DNA from 4 places in the Paenibacillus sp. J22TS3 genome. Region 1 is predicted to be linked to each of the others. Evidence: riboswitches for the same ligand, from Rfam matches in the RefSeq annotation. Region 1 holds a riboswitch; each other region holds the start of a gene.
The links. Region 1 has a riboswitch for cyclic di-AMP ahead of KJS63_RS20265 (CAP domain-containing protein). Riboswitches for the same ligand answer to the same signal wherever they lie in the genome.

Region 1 (5,801 bases):
GAGAGTCCATGGGGCGGCCATATTGACCATCGCCACCGCAAAGGTGGGCAGCCATCTGATATCGCGGAAGCCGAAAGGCTTCCGCATGATCAGCATCACGGCTGTAATGAGCAAGAACCCGAAGGAGGATCGAAGAAAAGCGATTCCCCAAGGGCCGAAGTCATTCAGCAGATTTTTAATGAAGAAGAACGAACCTCCCCAAATCAGGCTTAACAGGATAAGTGCAAAATATAAAGACCTTGCCAAAGGAACAACCTTCTTTCTGAACATTCATATTGAAGACACCGGAGCGGACATCCCTTTATGTTACTTGTTCTTCCGGTCGCTGTACAGTTACCTGAGGCTGAATCCCTCTGCTTACAGTAGGAAGAAGTCAGACGCTGCTTAGGCCTCCACTTTGAATTTTTTGAGTTCCTCCTGAAGCTCTTCACCAATCTCTCTCATTCTTCTGACTTGTTCTCCTGCCTGCTCGAAGGAACGCTTCTGTTCGACCGTTGAGGCCGTAATTTCCTCACTGCCCGCGGCCGCTTGTTCTGTAATGGCGCTGATGTTCTGGGTCGCGTCCTGTACCTGCACGGTAATCTTCTGTGAGGCATTCATCTCCTCGGCAAGAATTGTTATCCGGGCAGCGATATGCTGGACCTTAGCACTTATCTCCTCGAACGAAGCTCCAGTTAGGGAAGCAGCAGATTCTTGGTCCTTGGATAGTTCGAGACTCTGACTGACCGAATCTTTCACCTTGTCCATCGCGGAGGAAATTCCTTGTACAGCTGCGAAAATCTGCTGCACGGCCTGACCGGATTGCTCGGCCAGCTTCTTAACCTCGCCAGCAACTACAGCGAAGCCTCTTCCAGCTTCGCCGGCCCTAGCTGCCTCAATGGAGGCGTTAAGCGACAATAATGTTGTCTGAGCTGAAATTTCCGATACCAGGTGGGTCATCTTTGTAATTTCCGCTGTATGCTGTTCAAGATCCTGTACGGTATGCTCTACCCTTGCAATAGCAGCACGATTATCCGCAACAACCTGAAGCTGCTGTTTCATGATGCTGCCTCCCTGCTCAATCACTTCAAGCGCTTCTTGACTGTCCGTAACAGAGAGCGCCGTATCAGCAAGATTTGCTTCGAATTTGCTTTGCATCTCATCCACAAGCGACACGGTTACGCTGAGATCTTCGGCCACTTTTTGACTGCCTATGGCCAGCTCCTCGGTTGACACGGCAACCTGGTCCACCACTTCCTGCATAACCTGGTTGTTCTGCTCCAGATCCCTCGACATCCGGACAACCTGCCCACCAGCCCGCTCTACAGAGATAACAATAGAACGAAGGTTATCAATCATCAACCGGAAGGAGGCATTCAGCTCACTAAGCTCGTCCTTGCCCTGGCTCTCTGGCAGCTTAATGGTCAGATTGCCCTCAGCCATATGCCCTGCCGCTTCATTCAGCTCCCGAATCCGCTTAACAAGCCGCCGTGCCGCAACTGTATTGAACAACCCGACACCGATAAGCAGCACAATACCACCAGCCAGGGCTAGCTGCCAGGTTAGTCTTATGCTCCGGCTTAACTGGTCGGTATATGCGGCATAGTTCGCCTTCGTCTGAAGATTGAGCATATACACATCGTTCTGAATCCCTTTAATCCGGAACGATTCCCGCTTGGAATCGGCACTGTTCTTCGTATTCATCGCCGTCTCCGCAGCCTTCTTCAGCTTCGAGAATTTATCATTGATGCGATGCAAGACCGCTTGCTCCTCTTCGGATTTCAACATGTCCGCATTAAGGGTGGCCAGCAGCTTAGCTGTCTGATTCAGCTGGTTAACCGCGTCCGACTTATTGCTCTCCGACATGGAGGTGGAATAGTTGTTAATTGCCTGTCCTGCCTGGATCATATACCCGTTCAGAGTCTCCACATTCAGCATCGCGGGAACAAGGTCCTGATTCTGATCATTGATGCGGAGAAGTTGTACAATAATATAAGCAACTAGTGCAAGTGATGCGATAAGTGAAATCATCGCATTGCGCACCAATTTACCTTGGAGTTTCATATGCTGTAAATCCCCTTCTGTGCGCAAATTTAGTTGGTTTTGACGGATATACTGCCTTTGATCAGCTTCTGTTTTTGTTCTTCAATCGCTGCCATCTGCCCGGAACTGAGCTGGATTGCCCTGATTTGGGCAAGGCCAACACCGCCCTCTTGGATGCCAAACACCATATCCTTTGTTTTGAAATGACCTTGATTGTCCACGAAAGCTTTCACAGCTGTGTTCAGCGCCACATCCACGTTCTTCACCATGGAAGTAACCACCGCTTTCTCCGCAACAAAAAACTGATCCGTATCCACCCCAATCCCGTGAATCTTCCGCTTCTCCGCTTCCTGCAGCGCACCAACTCCGGTAAATCCGGCGGCGGTATAGATCATGTCGACATCATGCTTATCGATCATCTCATCCGCAAGCTTCATGCCTAGATCTGCCTTACCGAAGTCCCCGGCATAAGTTGTGGTCAAGTTAGCTTCCGGATTAACCGCCTTAATCCCCTGACGGAATCCGGCTTCAAATTTATGTATAAGCGCATTGTCCACCCCACCAAGAAAGCCGATATTTCCGGTATGTGTGGTAAGTCCGGCAACTACTCCGGCGAGGTAGCTTCCTTCTTCTTCTTTAAAGGTCATGGATGCCACGTTCGGCAGCTCCGACTTCTCGTCAACGAGAAGGAATTGGCGGTCAGGGTGCTTCTTTGCGACTTTTTCCATGCTTTCCTTCATGGCAAATCCCAGCCCGATCACAAGCTGGCTGTCTTCTTGCACGAGCTGCTCCAGTCCGGCCTCATAAGTCTTCGTATCCTGAAGCTCCCTGTAATCAAATATGATCCGTTTCTCGTCCCTGGCCTTGGCCAGTCCATTGAATCCGGCATCACTAAAGCTCTGATCCCCAAGCCCAACATCCGAGAGCATGATCCCCACTTTTGTTTTCTTTAAATCTTGTTCTGCCTGATGTGTCGGCTGCGATGAGCATGCGTTCAGCAATATCACGGCTGATATTGCCGTTAGCCACCGCAACCAGACGGTCTGCACGGTTTGTTTCATTTCTCTACATCCTTTTTCAAATTTGTCGAACAAAAATATATCGGTTGAAAGATAAATTTTATTTAGAAATATCTTATGTAATTTATTAAATAGCTCATTATAAGGTGGAAACATTTGCGCAATGAACCGAAAGTAACAAATATGTTACAATTTCATCGAACCTGGTTCATAGCAGGCCCTAATGGCCTGGATTATGGACCCTATCTAACTAAGCCGAAGCTTGTACACCAAGCACGGGGGACCCATTTACCGGGGTGAAGCCACTATTCTTTGGCAGGGTGATTACCTCTTTGACCCTAATCCGACAGCTAACCTCGCAGGCTATGAAAAGGAGAGATTTACGAATGCATTTTAGAAAAAAACTGATCACTGGAGTACTAGCACTCAGCATGGTTGTGGGAGCTGGAGCAGCATCCGCATCAGCTGCCGCTGACACAGGCACAACCAAGAACACCACGTACTGGACGTTCAGCACTCAGCAGAACGCCTCCCTGCAGGCCCTGCTTCAGCAGTGGGCAAGACAGTACCAAGCAGGCACTGGCACAAAAGATCAGACTAATAGCGGTTCAGCAAATAAAACTACGTCTGGCCAAGCGGGAACTGGCACATCTAATACGACAAATACAAATACATCCAGCGGACAGGCCAGCAGCGGAACTTCCCAATCTGCTTATGCCAATCAGGTCATCACACTGGTCAACCAAGAGCGTGCCAAAGCCGGAGTGAAGCCGCTTGCCGCGGATAAAGCTTTGTCTTCCATGGCCCTGGATAAAGCGAAAGACATGTATAATAAAGGCTACTTCGATCATACTTCACCTACTTATGGCTCACCGTTCGATATGATGAAGCAGTATGGAATCCAGTATACGTATGCAGGCGAGAATATCGCAAAAGGTCAAAAAACACCTCAAGAGGTTATGAATGCCTGGATGAACAGCCCGGGCCACAAACAGAATATTCTAAGCCCTAACTATACCAAGATTGGTGTGGCTTATTATAACGGTGAGTGGGTTCAGGAATTTATCGCTAATTAATCAGCAGCAGCAATTCCGGCTTATGACACCACGAAGGACTTAACCGGAACGAATAAAGAGACCCTTTGATGCGGAATTCCGCATAAAGGGTCTCTTTGCTTTAATCTTTATATTGTCACGACAGCATTAGTGGTCATTTCCTCGGCTCATCCCGGTAAAATACTTCCGCGCCCGCGATTCCCGGATGGGTCATCTCATACGGATCAAGAATCAAATTCAATTCTTCCTCGGTCAGCACGTTGTATTTGATGCACAGCGCCCGGACAGATTCTCCGGTAAGGATGGCCTCACGCGCTATACGCGATACTACCTCATAACCCAGATGCGGGTTCACTGCGGTGATAATGCCAACGCTTCGCTCCACATCCTCCGCCATCTTCTCCTTGTTAGCCTCAATTCCAGCAAGGCAATACTCGGTGAACACGCGGAAGGAGTTGTTCATTATACTGATGGATTGGATCAAATTAAAGACCAGTACCGGCTCCATCACGTTAAGCTCAAGCTGCCCTGCAGAGGAAGCCAAACAAATCGTATGATCATTGCCGATAACCTGGAAGGCAACCTGGTTAATGACCTCGGCCATGACTGGATTGACCTTGCCTGGCATAATAGAGGAGCCAGGCTGCCTCGCAGGCAGGGAGATCTCGTTGAACCCGACGCGCGGCCCCGAAGCCATCAGACGCAGATCGTTTGCGATTTTGGACATATTCATCATGCACACCTTAAGGGCAGCGGAGACCTCTGTGTAAGCGTCCGTATTCTGTGTCGCGTCCACCAGGTGGACCGCGGTTTGAAGCGGAAATCCGCTAATGTCAGCCAAATATTCAACCACCAGCTCGATGTACTTCGGATCAGCATTAAGACCTGTGCCGACTGCCGTGGCTCCCATGTTCACCTCATACAGGTGCTGTCTTGAATTCTCAATCCGCAGAATATCGCGCTCCAGTACCCGGTAATAAGCTTCAAATTCCTGTCCGAGACGGATAGGTACCGCATCCTGAAGATGGGTCCGTCCCATCTTAATCACATGATCGAATTCATTGGCTTTGCTGACGAACACCTGATGCATATTGCGCATTGTCACAAGAAGCTGTTCCATCAAGGACAGCACCGCAATATGAATCGCGGTTGGAAAAGCATCATTGGTTGACTGAGCCATGTTCACATGGGAATTGGGGCTTAGGTAAGCATAATCCCCTTTCTCCCTGCCGAGCAACTCCAGGGCCCGGTTCGCAATCACTTCGTTTGTATTCATGTTCAGGGAAGTCCCTGCCCCGCCTTGGATCGGATCAACGATGAACTGGTCGAGCCACTGTCCTTGAATAATCTCCTCCGCAGCCTGAACAATGACCTCTCCATGGCCTTTATACAAGCGGCCAATCTTCATGTTGGCCAAAGCGGCTGCTTTCTTAACAATGGCCATGGCCTTAATTAACTCATGATGAACCGCGTAGCCGGTAATCGGGAAATTCTCGACTGCACGCAGTGTTTGAATGCCATAGTAGGCATGAATTTCAACCTCTTTACTTCCCAGAAAATCTTTCTCTGTACGAAATTTCATTTCTGACATGGCTTATTCCCCCAGAGTGCTATTGTGGTTAATTCCTGCTTGCTTAAATGCTCATGCATAGGTGTCCATGTTTGTCAGCGGACGACTCGCTCTTCACAATCCATTTGATATCAG
Region 2 (5,801 bases), on a different contig from region 1:
ATGCAGTGCTTGGCGGTCAAGCCCAGTTGGGAGTGGAAGCTGTAGGACTTGTTCAGGGTTCGGATGGTGTTACGGTAACCGTGAATACACCTCAAGGAGAAGAGCAAATTCGCGCTCGTTATGTAGTCGGCGCTGATGGGGGCAAAAGCAATATTCGTAAGTTTATTCATTTGCCATTGGTTGGGGAAACACACGATCATGAGCGGTGGTATCTTGGCGATGTACGATTGGAAGGGCTGGATCGTGACCATATCCATATCTGGACCTCTCCGGAGGGGATGGTCGGGGTGACACCGCTGCCCAAATCCGACATCTGGCAACTGCAGGCAACAATTCCAGAAGAGATCGAGGAACCGGAGGAACCGTCGCTAGAAGTGTACCAAGCGATGTTTGACCGGCGAGCCGGTGCCGGACGTGTTCGGCTCACGGATGCATCCTGGCTGTCTATCTACCGGATCAATGTCCGCATGGTTGAATGTTACCGTAATTGCCGGGTTTTCCTTGCCGGCGATGCCGCTCATGTTCATTCGCCAGCCGGTGGTCAAGGAATGAACACGGGGATACAGGACGCCTATAACCTCGGCTGGAAGCTGGCGGCTGTCATACGCGGTGCGGACACCGCCTTGCTCGACACGTACGATGAGGAGCGCCGCCCTGTGGCTCAAGCCGTGCTCGAGGACAGCACAAAGAAGATGGGAGGGATTGTAGGAACGGCAACTGAAGGTGGCGAGTTGTCCCAATCCTTGAGCACCGTATCCGATGATCTGACGAGCGGGCTTCTCATTTCCTATCGGTCAAGTTCTCTTACCCACCCGTCTGATCAAATAAATGTTACCCGTTCATTCCCGGGAGATCGTGCTCCTAATGCTACGGGTCTGCAAGGCAACGGCGTTGCAGGAAGTGTCTTTGACCTTTTGCGCGGCCCGCACTGGACGCTCTTGGCTTTTGCAAATGGTATCAATCCTTCTCTGATGAGCTTCATCAGCGATGAGCTCCATGTGCATTGCATCCTGCCAGCGAATGTGGAGGGGGTGGAAGGCATAATCGACTCAGGAGGGAATGCCTATCGAATTTACGATGTAACAAGCGAAGAACTCGTATTGATACGACCGGACGGTTATATTGCACTGCGTACTTCCCTTGATGATACAGCATCAATTTCGAATTACTTGAATTCCATTTATCGCGCAAACTGATTTGGATAATGCCGGTGGGGATCTATTCAACATCTCATATGGCCGCCGGCTCTTTTATTCCTTTAATTAGGCAATAGGAAGGACTGTTATTATGGAAGATATTATTCGAACCGTTAATTTGACTAAGCAATACGGGAGTAGAGTCATTGTAGATCGCGTTTCAATTTCCGTTAAGAAAGGAGAAATCTATGGATTCTTGGGGTTGAACGGTGCAGGGAAAACGACAACCATCCGAGCTCTTCTCGGCTTAAGCAAACCTTCTTCTGGAGAAGTGTATTTATTTGGTCAGCGCTGGGCTAACGGGAATCCCGATTTGTCGAGACGGGTAGGTTATATGGTGGAAGTACCTTATGCCTATCCTCAATTTACAGTTAGGGAAAATTTGAATTTGATGGCCAAGTTGCGAGGATTACCGGTTCCGAGGGCCGTTGACGAGATTATGGAGCAATTGAATTTGACCCAATATGCGGATAGTAAGGCAAGAGATTTGTCACTTGGTAACGCGCAGAAACTTGGATTGGCCAAAGCATTAATTCATAAGCCTGACGTTCTGATTCTTGATGAGCCAACGAATGCACTTGATCCAGCCGGAATTGTGGAGATAAGGGAAATGCTGAAATCTCTAGCTTCTCAACATGGGGTTACCGTGTTTATATCGAGTCATATCCTTGAGGAAATGTCCAAATTGGCTTCTCGAATCGGCATTATTCACAAAGGAGTATTGCTTGAAGAACTGACAACCAAAGACTTTGAAACCATCCGCCGAAAGCAGTTGATGATCGGAACGAAGGATGCTCGGAAGGCTCAAGTTATTCTTTCAGACTCCGGGTATGCGGTACATTCGACATCGAATAACTGCTTTGTCCTGCCCGACGAACATGCCGTTAAGCACCCCGAACATATTGTGAGATTGCTTGCTCATCATGAAGTACCGCTCACTATGCTTAAAGTTGAAGAAGAGAATTTGGAACATTATTTTCTCAAAGTAATCGGAGTTGAGGAGGGAAGACCGAATGAGATCATTGTTGACAGCATGCAGCGTTGAAGTTTACAAATTGCGTCGGTCCTTTGTTTTATGGGGCACGCTTCTGTTTATATTGTTTGTCATCACGTTGTTCTTAGGACAGCCTAATTGGTCTTCTTTTTTTGAACGGACTGCGTTTTTGTATTCATCCGTGTTTGGTCTGCTGGGGTTTGGAATGTTAACAAGTTGGACGTTTGGTCGTGAGTATTCCGACCGGACGCTCAAGGATTTGCTCGCTTTGCCTGTATCGCGTGGTAAAATTGCGATTGCCAAATATGTCGCAATTATATTCTGGTGTTTAGTAATGATGTTGATCAGCTTTGTTTATGCTTTATTACTGGGTTTTTCTATTGGACTTCCTGGATTTTCGTTTGCTATGGTACAACATTATTTCTTCCTAATTCTTATAATTGGTGCTCTCCACCTATTATTAAGTGCACCACTTGCCCTATTGGCCTGTATATCGCGTGGTTTTCTGATGCCGATTGGCTTTGCATTTACAACTTTAATGTTGGCTTTGGTGTTCGGGCCTACCACCATTGGAGCTTATCTGCCTTGGTCTGTACCTGCTTTGCATTTGAAGGAAAGCGGAGACGCTTTGTTTCCCTTGATGGGTACTAGTTATTTGCTGGTATTCTTAATAGGACTAATAGGTTTCATTGGGACGGTAAAATGGTTGCAAAACAGGGAGCAACGATGATTTACAAAAAAGATTCTGCATAGAAATCATTTGGAAGGAGATGATCCTGCCTCTAAATCAAGATTTCTGCTGATGGGTTGTCTACAGTAGAACACGAATCATTTGCTAGCAGCATAATACTCGGAGCTTTGCTCCGGGTTTTCTTATATTCTAGCCGCGTGCTGAAGAAAGACCTGCTGCCCAGAGCAGCGCTATGAACAGCAGTGAAACGGGCTGCAACGCTCTGGAAAATTTTAATTTTTTGTAATAATTAACTGTTTCAATTTGCGATTTCCAGGAATTACTTGCTTGATTGGTTACAAAATTGTGATATATTCGTAATGCCGAAACCAGAACCTGGTGCGGGGGATGATTTGCGGATCAAGCTTAGGTATGAGAAGAGATCAGAGCTTATCCTTGGGGTGAAGTGCCGGTTAACCGCGGCACCGGGTTGTATCCTCAATCCGAATCCGACAGCTAACTCCGCAGGCATAGTTAAAAGGAGGATATTACAATGACATCTAAGAATGACTACAAGTCCAAAAAAAAGAACAAACTGGCGCTAGCCGCGAAAACGGTTGCAGCCGCACTAGGGATTGCCGCATGTATACATATGGCGCCTGCCCATGCTGACGCAGTACATACCGCTATGGAAGGGGATACATTCTATCTCCTCTCCAAAAAATACGGAATATCCGTAGATAACCTGATGAATGCGAACCCGGCTGTAAGTCCGACGAATATTTATGAAGGCCTGCCCCTTAACATTCCAACCAGTCTTAAGGCAGAGGCAGCAGTCGCTAGTCCGGTTATTCTGAAGCAGGATCCGATTGCTTCACTTAAGGTATTTACAGCCGATAAGATCGTGGAAGCCTGGGGCAAGACCTTCAACTATTCTAAGACGATCGATGTGGTGGCTACCGCTTATTCAGCCCACCCCAGCGAGAATGGATGGGGTCCTGTAGACTATTACGGGAATCCGCTGACACTCGGCACGATTGCCGTAGACCCTAAAGTCATTCCTATGGGTACAAAGGTGCTCGTGACCGGACACAGCCATAGCGGCCTGCCGAAGAACGCATTTGTAGCCACTGCGACTGATCAGGGAAGCGCAATTAAAGGTCACCGGATCGATATCTTCATTCCGGGCAGCCAGGAATCTGTAAATACATTTGGCTTCCAGGATATCAAACTTTACGTCATCAAGTAACATAGATTGTATTTGATCATACTAACTGTGATCATACCGAAAGATAGGGGAGGCCGCTTGGCCTCTTCTTTTTATTTTGACTCCTGAGTGTGAAGAAGCCTTTTCAAATCCACAAAAATATACCCCTGCTTTCTAAGCACCGAAATCACTTCAGGCAGCGCCTGGATCGTTCCCGACAGGTCTGCGCCTACGCCGCCACCGGCATGCTGAAGAATAATGGACCCCGGCCCTGCGGCTTGAAGAATGTTGCTTTTAACCGCGCTTTTGTTCAGTCCTTTCCAATCCTTCGAATCCACATTCCAGTTGATGACCTTGTAACCGCTGCGTTTTACCCATCTGAGCTGATCTTCATTAATCTCTCCGTAAGGAGGACGGATCAGTTTGGGTCTTACACCTGTCATAGAATTGATGATTTTCTCGGTACGAAGGATCTGTTTCTGGAAATAAGCCAGGTCGCGGTTCTTAAATAAAGGATGATTGTAAGAATGGTTGCCAATCATGTGTCCTTCTCTATGTATACGGCGGACGAGTTCAGGGTGTTTTTGCGCACGGGCTCCAACTACGAAGAACGTGGCCTTGACGTGATGTCTCGCGAGAATATTTAGCACCTGAGGGGTGAATCTGGGATCTGGAACATCGTCGAAGGTTAAAGCAACCTGTTTAATATGAGGTCCTCTGAACTTGAAGGTCTCTGAATATTTTTTTCTTAGCTCGCCTAGAGTTAGAGACTCCTGATTGGACTCTGGGCTGATTTTGGACAGAGTCTGCCTGTCCAAAGAGGCGGTAGCCGCTGGGGTAACTAGCGATAGCAGCAAGGCCGAAACACTAGTCAGCAGGAGAGCAGTAGTACGTAATCGCATTAGGAATCTCCCCTTTTCCTTAGTTTGATACGTGTTGTTATTTCCCTATGGGATTGCTTTTATCCACAGAAAGCTGACGAGTGAGGAATATCACGGCATCCTCCAGCAGAAAAGGGCATTTTATAGGAACAAGGGGGAGCGTGCAAATGGCTGAAATCTTATCAAATATACAGGTGTCACACGATGTGTTCCGGATGAAGGTGGCCGGGGAATACGAGGGGAAGCCGGGCCAATTCTTTATGGTGAGAAAAGACCGGGGGCTGCCACTGCTGCCAAGACCGCTGAGCATCTTCGATTTGCAGAGGCAGAAGCATTATATTGAGTTCCTGTATCAGGTTGTTGGTGAAGGAACACGACAGTTCGCCCATCTTAGAAGAGGAGATGAGATTGAACTCACGGGACCGCTAGGAAACGGCTTTCCTATACATGAAGGAAGAACTGCATTGGTGGGTGGAGGGATTGGGATCGCCCCGCTGTATTATACGGCAAGTCATTTACTGCGGCCTGATCTATATTTGGGTTTTCGTGAGGAACCTTATGTAATTCAGGCGTTCAAGTCCTTGGGATTGTCCATGCAGGTAACTGTTGGGGGCAGCATTCTCGATCAGCTGAATATGAATTCATATGATCATATTTATATGTGCGGACCTGAAGGAATGCTGAGAGCAGCACAGAGGATGCAGACCGAGCAGGGGTATAAGGGGAATTTGTATCTGTCCCTTGAGAAAAGAATGGCTTGCGGAATTGGCGCATGCCTGGTGTGCAGCGTCAAGACGAAGTCGGGTAATCGGCGCACCTGTGTGGAAGGCCCCGTATTTACCGCCCAGGAGGT
Region 3 (5,801 bases), on a different contig from region 1:
GCTGATCGCGGAGTAGCCAAGAGGGATATCTACAACGCCTTATTATAAAGAAACAAAAATAAGCCTTCATCATGAAGGCTTAGCTGCGTACAACAAAAAAACGACCTCCTTCAGGCCGGGTTCAAGCCTGGAGAAGGTGCCAAGGAGATATGAAAAAGGTTAGAATTAACAGTTTAAGTAAATCTATTATATCCTATTTTCTTTAGTTTGTCACAGGTGCAGGAATTTCAGAAAGACACTCATGACACACAATTTTGCCTTTGAAGTAAGTGACATTCTCAGCGTTGCCGCAGAAAATGCAGGCAGGTTCGTACTTCTTGAGCATGATGCGTTCCCCGTCCACATAGATTTCGAGCGCATCTTTCTCGCCAATACCTAGAGTGCGGCGCAATTCAATGGGAATAACCACCCGTCCTAGCTCGTCTACTTTTCTTACAATACCTGTTGATTTCATCATAACCGATGATTGCCCCTCTCGCTATAATTTAAAAATGTCATAATTCGACACGGTTCTCTGTTTTATGATATTTATAATACCAACGATTGCCAAAACAGTCAACATGTTTAAAGGCATAATGCTATATTTTTCTTTGAGTATTATACCGGAACCCAAACAGGGCTTTGGACAGCACCGTTAAGGAATACTGACGCAGCGTTCGACATTTTGGAAATCGGCTTGTTTATATATACGACATTATTCGACAAAAGTTGTCGACAAATTTCATTTTTTTTAAAATTTTTTATAAAAAAGTTTGGAGAAGGAGTTGGGGATGATGAATTTTTTACTTTCTGAGGAAAAGGTATTTAAAGATCCGGTACATAATTATGTTCATGTTCAAGATGATCTAATCTGGTCACTAATTAATACCCCGGAATTTCAACGGCTTAGAAGAATCCGGCAGTTAGGCACTTCCTATCTTACTTTTCACGGGGCCGAGCATAGCAGGTTCTCCCACTCCTTAGGGGTATATGAAATTACACGCCGAATCATTTCGCAGTTCGAGCGTTCCTCCTATTCGGATTGGCCGCAAGAGGAGCGGCTGGTCGCTTTGTGTGCAGCCCTTCTGCATGATCTTGGACACGGACCGTTCTCCCATTCGATCGAGGAAGCCTTCCATATGAATCATGAAGATTGGACATGCCGGATCATACTCGGGAATACCCACGTTAATAACATATTGAAACGGGAAGGCGAGGATTTTCCGGAGAAGGTTGCGGCAGTTATAAGGAAGGACTATGATAAGGCCATTGTGGTCAATCTGGTATCAAGTCCGCTGGATGCCGACCGGATGGATTATTTGCTGAGGGATGCCTATTTCACCGGGGTCAATTATGGAACCATCGATATTGACCGGATTCTGCGGATGCTCCGCCCCTTTCAGGGTAGAGTGGTTGTTAAGGAGTCCGGCATGCATGCTGTGGAAGATTACTTGATGTCCAGATATCAAATGTACTGGCAGGTATACTTCCACCCGGTAACCCGAAGTTCCGAGATTATTCTGCGGCAGATCTTCCGCAGGGCGAAGGAGCTTCACCAGGAGGGCTTCCGCTTCTCCTTCCTGCCTGACCCGCTTCCGGGTCTGTTCAACCGGGATTTGACCGTTGAAGAATACCTGCTGCTTGATGAGGCTTTAGTACAGACTTCTTTTGTTCAATGGCGACGTGAACACGATCCGCTGCTGGCAGATTTGTGCACACGATTTATCGACAGAAAACTGTATAAATATGTAGAACTTGAAATGTTAGATATGGAAATTATTGATGAAATCCGGCGCTCTTTCCGCGATTTAGGACTTGATCCTAATTACGATCTGGAAATTGATTTCCCTACGGATCTGCCTTATGATGTCTTCCGGCCGGAGGATAACTCCAAGAAGAAACAAATTCTGCTTCTGGACCGGCAGGACCGGCTGCGGGAAATTTCAGAGGTGTCCGACATTGTCCGCTCTATCAGCGGAATACACCGCGGGAAATATCACATGTATTATCCGGAAGAAAAGCTGCGTGGACTCGCCCGCAAGCTGCCGGAGGAAATAGCTGCACTACTTAATTTGCTCTAATGTGAAGGAGGAAATATCCGTGTTATTCGACACACATACCCATTTGGATGCACCGCAATTTGACGAGGATCGGGAGGAAGTGATTGCCCGTGCTGTAGAGCAGGGGGTCAGCCGGATGATTAATGTCGGATTTAACCGGGAGACCATTCCATCCACTATGAAGCTTGCCGAAACCTACGATTTCATCTACGCTGCTGTCGGTTGGCATCCCCAAGACGCGATTACGATGCAGGACGGGGATTTGGAGTGGATTGCCGAATTATGTGCGCACAAGAAGGTTGTGGCCATCGGTGAGATAGGCCTTGACTACTACTGGGACACCTCACCCAAGGAAATTCAGCATCAGGTATTCCGCAAGCAGATTGGACTTGCCCGAAGCTTGAAAATGCCGATTGTTATTCATAACCGGGATGCTCATGAAGACGTGGTCCGGATTCTGCGGGAAGAGAAGGCTGAGGAGGTTGGCGGGGTAATGCATTCGTTCTCAGGCAGCTGGGAGACGGCCAAGATGTGTCTGGATTTGGGATTCCACATTTCTTTTGGGGGGCCCATTACGTTTAAGAACGCTAAGCAGCCCAAAGAAGTATTAAAACAGGTTCCCATGGACCGGCTGTTGATTGAAACGGACTCCCCGTATCTGACTCCGCACCCGTATCGGGGGAAGAGAAATGAGTCTGCACACGTTCGTCTTGTTGCCGAAATGGCAGCAGAGCTAAAGGGTGTATCTGTAGAGGAAATCGCGGAAATTACCACCCGAAATGCACTGGAACGATTTGGAATAAGGTGAAATCGGGAGTAAAACCGATGAAATAAAGAGTATTTGGGAAAGATTAATAGTTTTTAATCTAAAAAAGGATGATTATTACAAAAAATTAACCAATTTTTTAAAAAAACTAGTTGATTCCTGCTTTACAACATGCATATAAACAGGATAGAATCTTTTCAGTAATTGATTTGGTCTGGCAGCACCACGAATTTGCTAGCTATGTGAATTGGATGTAAACCTAACCGGGTATAAAGCCACGAATTACTGGCTCCATTCACACATCAATTACAATTCCAAGAACCAGTCTCGCTGAATCTTCGGGCAACCGGAGAACGGGGGAACCAATACGGATTGTTGACTGAACGTTCCGTATTTGATTTCTTTAACGGGTCTTTGGGGTGAATTCAAGGTCATTGCGCCATGAGCGGATGAACTGAGATAGGGCAGCTCTCTACGCCCGAACCCGACAGCTAACCTCGTAAGCGTATGAAGAGAGAGGCAACTCGTGCATCCTACATTCCTTTAGTCAGCCGGAAGCCACGAAAGAGATCCTCTTACACTCTTTCTCTAGGCTTCTTTTTGTTTTGAATAAAGGAGACAGGAACGTCATACAGTGGTATGACATATGAGTAGCGCTGAACAGGCTGGTGCGGGATGCGAAATGTGCAGTAGGGCATTTCGTCAAAATCGGTATAGTCGCGTCAATTTTTATACAAGTCGATCTTAGACGGCGGGGCTATGAAGGAGGACGTAAGAAGTGGGCTTTTTCGGATCTAAGGAAACTACCCATGAGTCACGATCATCCAGCATGTCTTACGCGTTGCGGTGGAAGAAAGAAAACAAGCGTCAAATTGTTGTGGCAGGGATTGTTACCATCGCACTGCTTGTCGGCGTAACTACCTGGTTCTATGGCCAGGCTGACAAGAACATTTACTTGGTTGCGGATGGTAAGACACCATCTCCAGGCACATCGGTATCAAAGCCTGATCAAGGGCTGGAACAGCAAGCATTGAACCCAAATTCGGGGGATAAGGGTACGGCAGACTTGGGTGGTATGCTCCCTGAGGGAGATCAGTACATTCTGGGCCGTATAGTTCCGGTTAAGGTTACGGCGGACGGAGTCACTAACAAACATCTGACAACGTCAGAGACGGTTAAGGACGCTATTACGAACTTAGGCGTTAAAGTATCGGGTGATGACAAAGTATATCCATCCCTGGATACTCCAGTCAGCTCGGATCTGCACATTCGGGTCGTGCGCGTGGATAAACGTACAACGAAGAAAGCGGAGAGCATCCCTTATACCTTCGTCAAAACGTCGGACCCCTCTCTAGAGAAGGGAAAAACCAAACTGCTGAGCAAAGGCCAAACTGGCGTTGTGGTGCATCACATTGAGAAGGTGTACCAGGATGGCAAGCTGGTAACGAAGCGGTTGGTTAGTAAGTCCGTAGAAAGACAGCCATCTGCAAAAGTATTGGCGGTAGGCACCAAACCTAAAACTCAAGTACTTGCAGCTAGCATTGACCGCTCATCTAAATCTGTGAGCATCAGCCAGAATAACAGTGTCAAAAAGGGCGGCGTGCAGTTCAAATATAAAAAGTTGCTGAAGAATGTATCCCTGACCGCTTACTCTGCGGAAGAGAGCGGGATCGGTACGAATACTGCATCGGGAGCCCGGGTTAAGGAAGGTAGAACGATCGCAGTAGACACCGATGTGATCCCAATGGGCTGGTGGGTGTATATTGAGGGTGTCGGCTTCCGTAAAGCGGAGGATACAGGAGGCGCAATCAAAGGCAATAAGATTGATGTGTATTATGACAGTTTGAAAGCAGCTAACAATTTCGGGCGGAAAAAAGGCCGCACAGTTTATGTAATTGGACCGGTTAAGCCCGAACTGAACTAGTTAGCCTGGCTTAGGCATCGTTTACTTTAATCCATGAATAAGATACTATTACACATAGTAAATATGTGCATGCTAAGGAGAGGAGAATTCCTCTTCTTTTTGTTATGAATAGAACTTATACCGCTGGCCGCTAGCCGTATCTAATCTTTATATCGGTAAGGCAGTGCAGAGATTATAGATACTGGAGTGTTCCTGTTTATGGTAATCGGGCAGGGGATTGTTTTAAGATACAGACACGCACGAAGAAAGGATGGCGTCCATGATTAAGGAGGTCATTGTGGTTGAAGGACGGGATGATACCGTGGCGATTAAAAGAGCGGTGGAGGCGGATACGATTGAAACGGGCGGCTCCGCCATTGGCCCGGCTGTGATTCGTAAAATTAAGCTGGCCCAGGAGCGCCGGGGGGTTATCATTCTAACGGACCCGGATCATGCGGGAGAACGCATTCGCAAGATTGTAGCCGCCAAGGTTCCCGGCTGCAAGCATGCCTTCCTGACGGAGGCGGCGGCAACGCATAAGGGTGATATCGGGGTGGAGAATGCTTCGCCCCAGGATATTCGGGAGGCCCTATCCAGGGTGCGGAGCGAATACAGCGGCGAAGAGATTCTGATCAGCTTCGAGGATTTGATCGAAGCGGGTTTAATCGTCCATCCGCATGCGGCTGAGCGACGCCGCTTTATGGGGGAGCAGTTGGGCATCGGATACTGCAACGGCAAGCAGTTCTTCAAACGTCTGCGTGTGTTCCATATCAGCCGTGAGGAGTTCGCCGCAGCCCTTCAACAATTAGAGAGCAAAGGAGATTAATCCATGAGCAGGATCGAAGATATATCGACGCCCAAAAGAACGAAGGAGATCATACAGCGGCACGGCTTCTCCTTCAAGAAAAGCCTGGGCCAGAACTTTCTGATCGATCAGAATATTCTGGGCAAAATTGTCGGTGCGGCTGAACTAGATGAAACGAAGGGGGCCCTTGAGATCGGTCCTGGAATAGGCGCACTGACCCAGAAGCTGGCTGAAACGGCAGGCAAAGTGACAGCTGTAGAGATCGATCAGCGCCTTATTCCTATCCTG
Region 4 (5,801 bases), on a different contig from region 1:
GGGTAATGGAGGCCCACTCCATAAAGAGGCTGATCAGTTCGAGCTTGGTGATCATTTTCTGTTTCACGAACAGCATCTTGAACAGCTTAGGAAGCTTCTTCAGCTCTGCGGCAGGGAATCCAATGAAGAGGGAGGCTGCCGTTCCCACTAGAATGATGACGTAAGCTGCCGGGTTATTGACCAGGTTGATTACCGGCGCATGCTTGAGGATCATACCGCCAACAACGGCCACAAGGCCCAGTATTAGTCCTATAATCGTTGATATTTCCATTAATACACCTCGTCCATGAGATAGAATTGAGTCCTTTCAGTCTTTTCGGCATCCTTCCGTCAAGACGGTTTGCTTACAGAACGAAGAGGGAATTCCCCGGGAACGTTCGTAAGAAACGGTTTACCTATTTTATCGACAGATTTACCTTTTTTTTTAAGATGAATTTTCAGTTATAATATATAGAGTGGTCTTAGAAAATAAGATCAAGGAAGGCGGAGAGATGAAATGGGTGTGAAACACGCTAGAGATTACGGAGAAATTCTGGCAGAATTAACGGCAGCCGTAGGGCTTATTCAAGACAGCTACGTCTTTTTTGAAATGGAACCATTGGATTGGGAGCGGCTGTCCGAGGAAGACAAACACGAGGTTCATGAGGCATTGGCGGAGGACCTTTTCTACGGATTGGGAACGCAGCCGGTCATTGAGGTAGGCAGTGGAGTCGTCATGCACGATGTCCATTTGCACCGGATTAATGTGCTGGCGGGAGATGACGAATTGGCAGCCGTTCATTTGATCTAATCCTCCCAAGCCCCAGATTGGATTTAAGCCAATTGTCATGTTAATATAGCCTGAGAAGGTTAGTGTCTGGTCCTTAAGTTCTGCTTTGGATATGGGAGGGCCGCATGGCCCCGTATTTGGACAGGAAGATGGTCGCAGTTCATGAGAGGAATCGGCAGGAAAGCCAGATTTAAGTCATGCCAGAGTGGCTCGGACGTTGTAAAGAATAGGGAGGAAATAGGATGCCATTTACACCTCAAGAAGTGGAAGCGCATTTAGTCAATCTGGAAGGATGGGAGATGGAGGAAGAACGTTGGATTGTCCGCAAATTTACGTTCTCCAATTTCATGAAAGGGATCGCTTTCGTGGATGAGGTTGCTGCGATTTCGGAAGCCTTCAATCATCACCCGTTTATCACTATTGACCATAAGACAGTTACGCTCCGATTGACCTCTTGGGAAGCAGGCGGCATTACAGCCGTGGATATAAAAGAAGCCCAGCAATACAATGAGGCTTACGATAAAGCCCTGTCCGGCGAGTAGCTGCCGGCTCTAAGGCCTTAACTTAAACCTCTTAGCTTCAATAAGAGGCCTAATTTAACAGGACATGCCAGGGCGGGGCCGGAATATTGGTGCAGCTTCCCCGCTACTTTGGCCGCAGTGCATAGACTCTAGGACAGGGAGCGCTGTGCCGTCTTTCGGAATGACGGGCATATACGTGTCCAGTGCCGCGTATAGTGGCTATCGGATAAGCGAGCTTTCTTAACTGACAGCTCAAATATATGTATGGAAATGAAAAAAACACGCCCTCAGGTATACGCTTACAGCGTGGAAGGGGGCGTGTTTTGATGGTTTATTTTTTTGCAGCAAGCCATTCAGCCACGTTGGCAATTTCCTCAGGCTTAAGTTTGTCTTTGAAGGATGGCATGTTTCCATTACCCTTGGTAATTGTGGTGAAAATTTGTTCGTTCGTCATTTGTGAGCCTATCTTCTGCAAATTCGGTCCAACCTTACCTTCGAGCTGATCGCCGTGACAGCTGATACAGTTCGCTTTAACGGTAGCTTCTGCTGTGCCAGCGTTGACTGTTACCTTAGGCATGGTAGGCTTATTCTCTTGTGCTACTTGTTCTTTACCCGGTAGGGTGAACATGAGCACGATGGCCAAAGCGCACGCGATAAAGAACAAACCGCTCATGATCCACTTTTGCATTCCAATCGTCCCTCCTATGTAAGATACCTTCTCCCATTATAACGGAACATCTTGTTTGATCATAGCACTTGTGTCAAAAAAACAAACAAGTTGTGCCAAATTTATGACTTCTCTTTCAGCCTGTCAAATTCACTTCTGCTGCGTTCCCTGATAGACCATACAGTAGAAGTTCCTCATTCCATCTGGCGTTCTGCGTTCATATTCATCCGTAATGCGGAATCCGGCTTGATGATAGGTCCGAATGGCCCGCTCATTCCAGGTTAGAACCTCAAGATCGACCGGAGACTCGGGACGGCGGATTAGGGTTTCCTGCAACACGGTACGTACAAACGACTTACCCAGGCCCTGACCGCACAAATCAGGCTTTAAACCAAGCCCTAACCGGGAGACGTTCGACATGGGGAAAATTTGTGCGAACCCCGCAAGCTCCCCTGTTGCGGTCAACACCGAAATATATTGTTCCTCCCGAAGCTTTGGATCACCGAACTCAATCTCTAGGGCCCTCATCTGCTCCCAAGGCAGAAAGCCGTAAATATTATAGGGGGGTTCATACACCCAGGTGCAAATCTGCTGACCGTGGGACTCGCTCATAGGAACGGCATAGAAATCTGTATGTTTGTTAAGAGTTATGGAGATCACCTCATTTTAAAAAATAAGAAAAAAGTTACAGAAACTCATCTGTGGTACGTTTATCCCCTAAAAGAGTGGGTATATATATGATAAGCAGGGCTGGAATAAAATAGTTGGTCGGCAGGTTTTTATTTTGAAACCTTTTGTGCAGTGGCAACGTTCTAGAGTTAGGTGCAAAAAAACCACAGGCCGATTCCGGCAAGAATCGTCTGTGGTCGAGTGAGTAAGGCAATCTCGTAAGCTCCATTTGAGGGAGTGGAACTTACAGGTTTACAGCGTATTTCTTATATTTCGCTTGGCTAAGAATGCGTTTGGCTCCAACGTAGCGTTTGCTGTAGTAACTGCTGCTGAGACGGTCAATGTGGATACCTTTTGAGGAAGAGGCATGCGCGAATTGGCCGTTTCCAAGAAATACTCCAACATGGGATACCCCATTACCCAGGGTATTGAAGAATACCAGATCTCCCGCTTTAAGTTGGCTCTTCGCCATCACCGGCGAACCTTGATGAAATTGAGCTTTAGACTGGCGGGCCAGGCTTACGCCCATCTTCTTAAACACAAAAGTTGTAAATCCGGAACAATCGAAACCGCGGGTAGACATACCTCCGGTTTTATATGGCGTTCCATAAACACTCTTTACCGTAGTAGTAAGGGTAGAGCTGGCAAAAGCGCTTCCTGTTCCTAGACTGAACAATAGAGCCAAGCTCGTTGCGGCTGCTGTAAGTTGCTTTCTCAAGATGTTAGACTCCTTCCAAGGCCTGCGAGGTTAGCTTAAGGATTCGGTTGAAGGTTCCCTATGATCCCTATAATGCGGATCAATTCACCCATAACTGGTTCCCCCGTTTCCCAGGTGTGTGGGAATTCGGCTGATTTGTTGGTTTAGTACACCTAATCTGAATGCTCGATTAGAACCGAGACTTCAGGATCCCAGCGTTCCAGGCAATTGATGTCGAATCTTGGAGTTTCTGGGCTGGTTCGTGAGTGACGCTCCGACAAATGACAACAATAATGACAAAGTTGTTACTAATTCCTTGCCTATTGTACCAAAGCGTCCAAGCTTTGGCAAGTTAGAACTCACTTTTTTTGTCAAAAAAACATATGTATACGGTTTATTTCCTGTAGGGACGGTTAATAATTAGTAACAGAATTGTTAAAAAGACAAACAAAAAACCCGCACGATTCCGGCAAGAATCATTGCGGGCCAAGCAAGGGATAACTTATTCTACGTCATCGTTGTCGGTAGAGGAATCGGCAACGGCTTCAAATTTCTCATTGCTCATAATGCGTTTGGCTCCAACGTAGCGGTTGGTGTAGTAGCTGTCACTCAGCTTGCTGATGGTAACGCCTCTCTTGGATGAAGCGTGTGCGAACTTCCCGTCACCGACATATACGCCGACATGAGACACACCATTTCCCAAAGTATTGAAGAATACCAGATCTCCGGCTTTCAATTCATCTTTCGGTACGGCCTTACCCATCTTGTATTGGGAGCCCGATTGGTGAGGAAGGTCTATTCCCAGTTTGTTGAATACATACTGAGTAAAGCCTGAGCAATCAAAACCGTTGGTGGACGTTCCACCCGACTTATACTCTGTACCAATGACCTTGTCTACGACTTTGTCCAGCTTGGAGTCTGCGAAAACGCTTCCAGCTCCCATCGAGAACAAAATGGACATAGACACTGCTGCTACTGCAAGTTTCTTCTTCAAAAGCGGTTAAACTCCTTCCAATGCCTGCGAGGTTAGCTTAAGGATTCGGTTGAAGGTCCCCTATGATCCCTCCGTTGCGAGATCAATTCACCCAAAGTGGTTCCCCCGTTTCCCGGTGCAGGGAATTCGGCTTATTCATCTTGGCACCTATATGAAACGACTTAGTTAGCTCGTTCCATAATAATGTATACGACATGTATGTCGAAACTCCTGCTGTGACCAAAAAATAATTACAATGTTGTTACTGTCATAGTTCACATTGTAACAAGGTAGGTATCTTTTGGCAATGGCCGATTGCGAGATTTCCCGGAAATTGAAAGACAAAAAGCCTTCACCAAACGGTGAAGGCCTTGAGCGGCGCGGGATGGGACGAAGTTATGACTTCTTTATTTCTTTTCATCCCACAGGTGATATTGCGAGGATATATGCCAAATACTGAGAAGACTGCGAATGAAAGGATAGGATTGCTGAAGAATTAGAGCCGCGAATCCGGTCCAGATCCAGGAGGCCGTGCTGAAGCTGCCAAACAGCAGAAGGGTGACCGCTCCCAGCAGGAGGGAGATGCCGGCCGCCGGAAGAAAACGGCGCAGATAGATCAGAATCCCCGAGAAGATTCCGGCACCGAATAAGTACCCAAACTGAGCGAACAGCAGCAGCTGGTGAATCAAATAGCCATAAATCAGCCAGCCGAGAATATACATAACAGCATAGAGAAGAGGAGAGCCTCCGCTCTGAATCCCTTTTACAAGCAGGTCAAGCAGCTTGGGGAACAGCCAATATCCCGGTGCCATCACAAGAATAAGCTCGATGATATAAAAGAGGGTGACCGGCTTCCACAGCCGCCCGATTCCCTGAAAGAAGACCAGACCGGCTCCATCTTGCGTATCCGGACGGAGTCCGTACATTACGCCCGCTTGAATCAGCGGGGTTAGCACCAATCTCAGCAGAAGCATGCCTGCCAGCAGCCAGAGGTACTGATGTACCTCCTGGCTGTATTTCAAATCAAGCTGCCCCTCGATAAAGAACAGCAGGCGGCTGAGCTCGCTCGGGGCAGGGTCCGGATAGCGCTGCAGCAGCGGAATGATGGCCGAGTTAATCAGACGGTACAGAAAGACGCCCCACAGCAGCTGATACAGAAAGAGAATGATTACAACGGGAAACTGAGCTTTGGTACTTTGCCATCCACCGCGAATGTATCGCATCTATTGTCACCTCACCATGAGAGCAAGCCAAGAAGTGATTCCACCACCTTGGTTATGCCCAGATTCCAACGGGTCCCCGTCTTCTCTTCCACTTCGGACTTGAGATAGTTGTTGATATGTTTGTTCTCGAGCACCAGGGTGTAGCCGGGATCAACCATAGCCCAGGCTAACGGCTGTTTGTACTGCAGCTTATAGACGATCTGGCTTTCGTCGCCTTTCCAGGTTTTGCGAACGATGTGGCCATCCTTGAAGCTGAAGATGACAGGAACCTCAGGGTAGGTT

Region 2: another riboswitch for cyclic di-AMP. It lies ahead of KJS63_RS00740 (3D domain-containing protein); the one in region 1 lies ahead of KJS63_RS20265 (CAP domain-containing protein).
Region 3: another riboswitch for cyclic di-AMP. It lies ahead of KJS63_RS25675 (resuscitation-promoting factor); the one in region 1 lies ahead of KJS63_RS20265 (CAP domain-containing protein).
Region 4: another riboswitch for cyclic di-AMP. It lies ahead of KJS63_RS24620 (C40 family peptidase); the one in region 1 lies ahead of KJS63_RS20265 (CAP domain-containing protein).

What each region holds. Positions count from the first base shown of each region.
Region 1 is NZ_BOSF01000007.1:78,112-83,912, forward strand. Features, by position in the region: gene KJS63_RS20250 (DMT family transporter) at 1-246, opposite strand, end outside; gene KJS63_RS20255 (methyl-accepting chemotaxis protein) at 385-2,043, opposite strand; gene KJS63_RS20260 (BMP family lipoprotein) at 2,073-3,083, opposite strand; cyclic di-AMP (ydaO/yuaA leader) riboswitch at 3,285-3,421, shown strand; gene KJS63_RS20265 (CAP domain-containing protein) at 3,428-4,117, shown strand; gene aspA (aspartate ammonia-lyase) at 4,251-5,687, opposite strand.
Region 2 is NZ_BOSF01000001.1:158,806-164,606, reverse strand. Features, by position in the region: gene KJS63_RS00755 (FAD-dependent monooxygenase) at 1-1,196, shown strand, start outside; gene KJS63_RS00750 (ABC transporter ATP-binding protein) at 1,288-2,241, shown strand; gene KJS63_RS00745 (ABC transporter permease) at 2,210-2,920, shown strand; cyclic di-AMP (ydaO/yuaA leader) riboswitch at 3,232-3,406, shown strand; gene KJS63_RS00740 (3D domain-containing protein) at 3,414-4,109, shown strand; gene KJS63_RS00735 (polysaccharide deacetylase family protein) at 4,181-4,969, opposite strand; gene KJS63_RS00730 (dihydroorotate dehydrogenase electron transfer subunit) at 5,116-5,801, shown strand, end outside.
Region 3 is NZ_BOSF01000014.1:47,664-53,464, reverse strand. Features, by position in the region: gene rsmI (16S rRNA (cytidine(1402)-2'-O)-methyltransferase) at 1-48, shown strand, start outside; gene KJS63_RS25690 (AbrB/MazE/SpoVT family DNA-binding domain-containing protein) at 203-457, opposite strand; gene KJS63_RS25685 (HD domain-containing protein) at 774-2,060, shown strand; gene KJS63_RS25680 (TatD family hydrolase) at 2,080-2,847, shown strand; cyclic di-AMP (ydaO/yuaA leader) riboswitch at 3,124-3,327, shown strand; gene KJS63_RS25675 (resuscitation-promoting factor) at 3,584-4,729, shown strand; gene rnmV (ribonuclease M5) at 4,989-5,534, shown strand; gene rsmA (16S rRNA (adenine(1518)-N(6)/adenine(1519)-N(6))-dimethyltransferase RsmA) at 5,538-5,801, shown strand, end outside.
Region 4 is NZ_BOSF01000012.1:14,767-20,567, forward strand. Features, by position in the region: gene motA (flagellar motor stator protein MotA) at 1-271, opposite strand, end outside; gene KJS63_RS24600 (hypothetical protein) at 497-790, shown strand; gene KJS63_RS24605 (4a-hydroxytetrahydrobiopterin dehydratase) at 1,012-1,311, shown strand; gene KJS63_RS24610 (c-type cytochrome) at 1,622-1,978, opposite strand; gene KJS63_RS24615 (GNAT family N-acetyltransferase) at 2,108-2,569, opposite strand; gene KJS63_RS24620 (C40 family peptidase) at 2,871-3,344, opposite strand; cyclic di-AMP (ydaO/yuaA leader) riboswitch at 3,349-3,486, opposite strand; gene KJS63_RS24625 (C40 family peptidase) at 3,826-4,317, opposite strand; cyclic di-AMP (ydaO/yuaA leader) riboswitch at 4,324-4,459, opposite strand; gene KJS63_RS24630 (hypothetical protein) at 4,704-5,519, opposite strand; gene KJS63_RS24635 (M1 family metallopeptidase) at 5,531-5,801, opposite strand, start outside.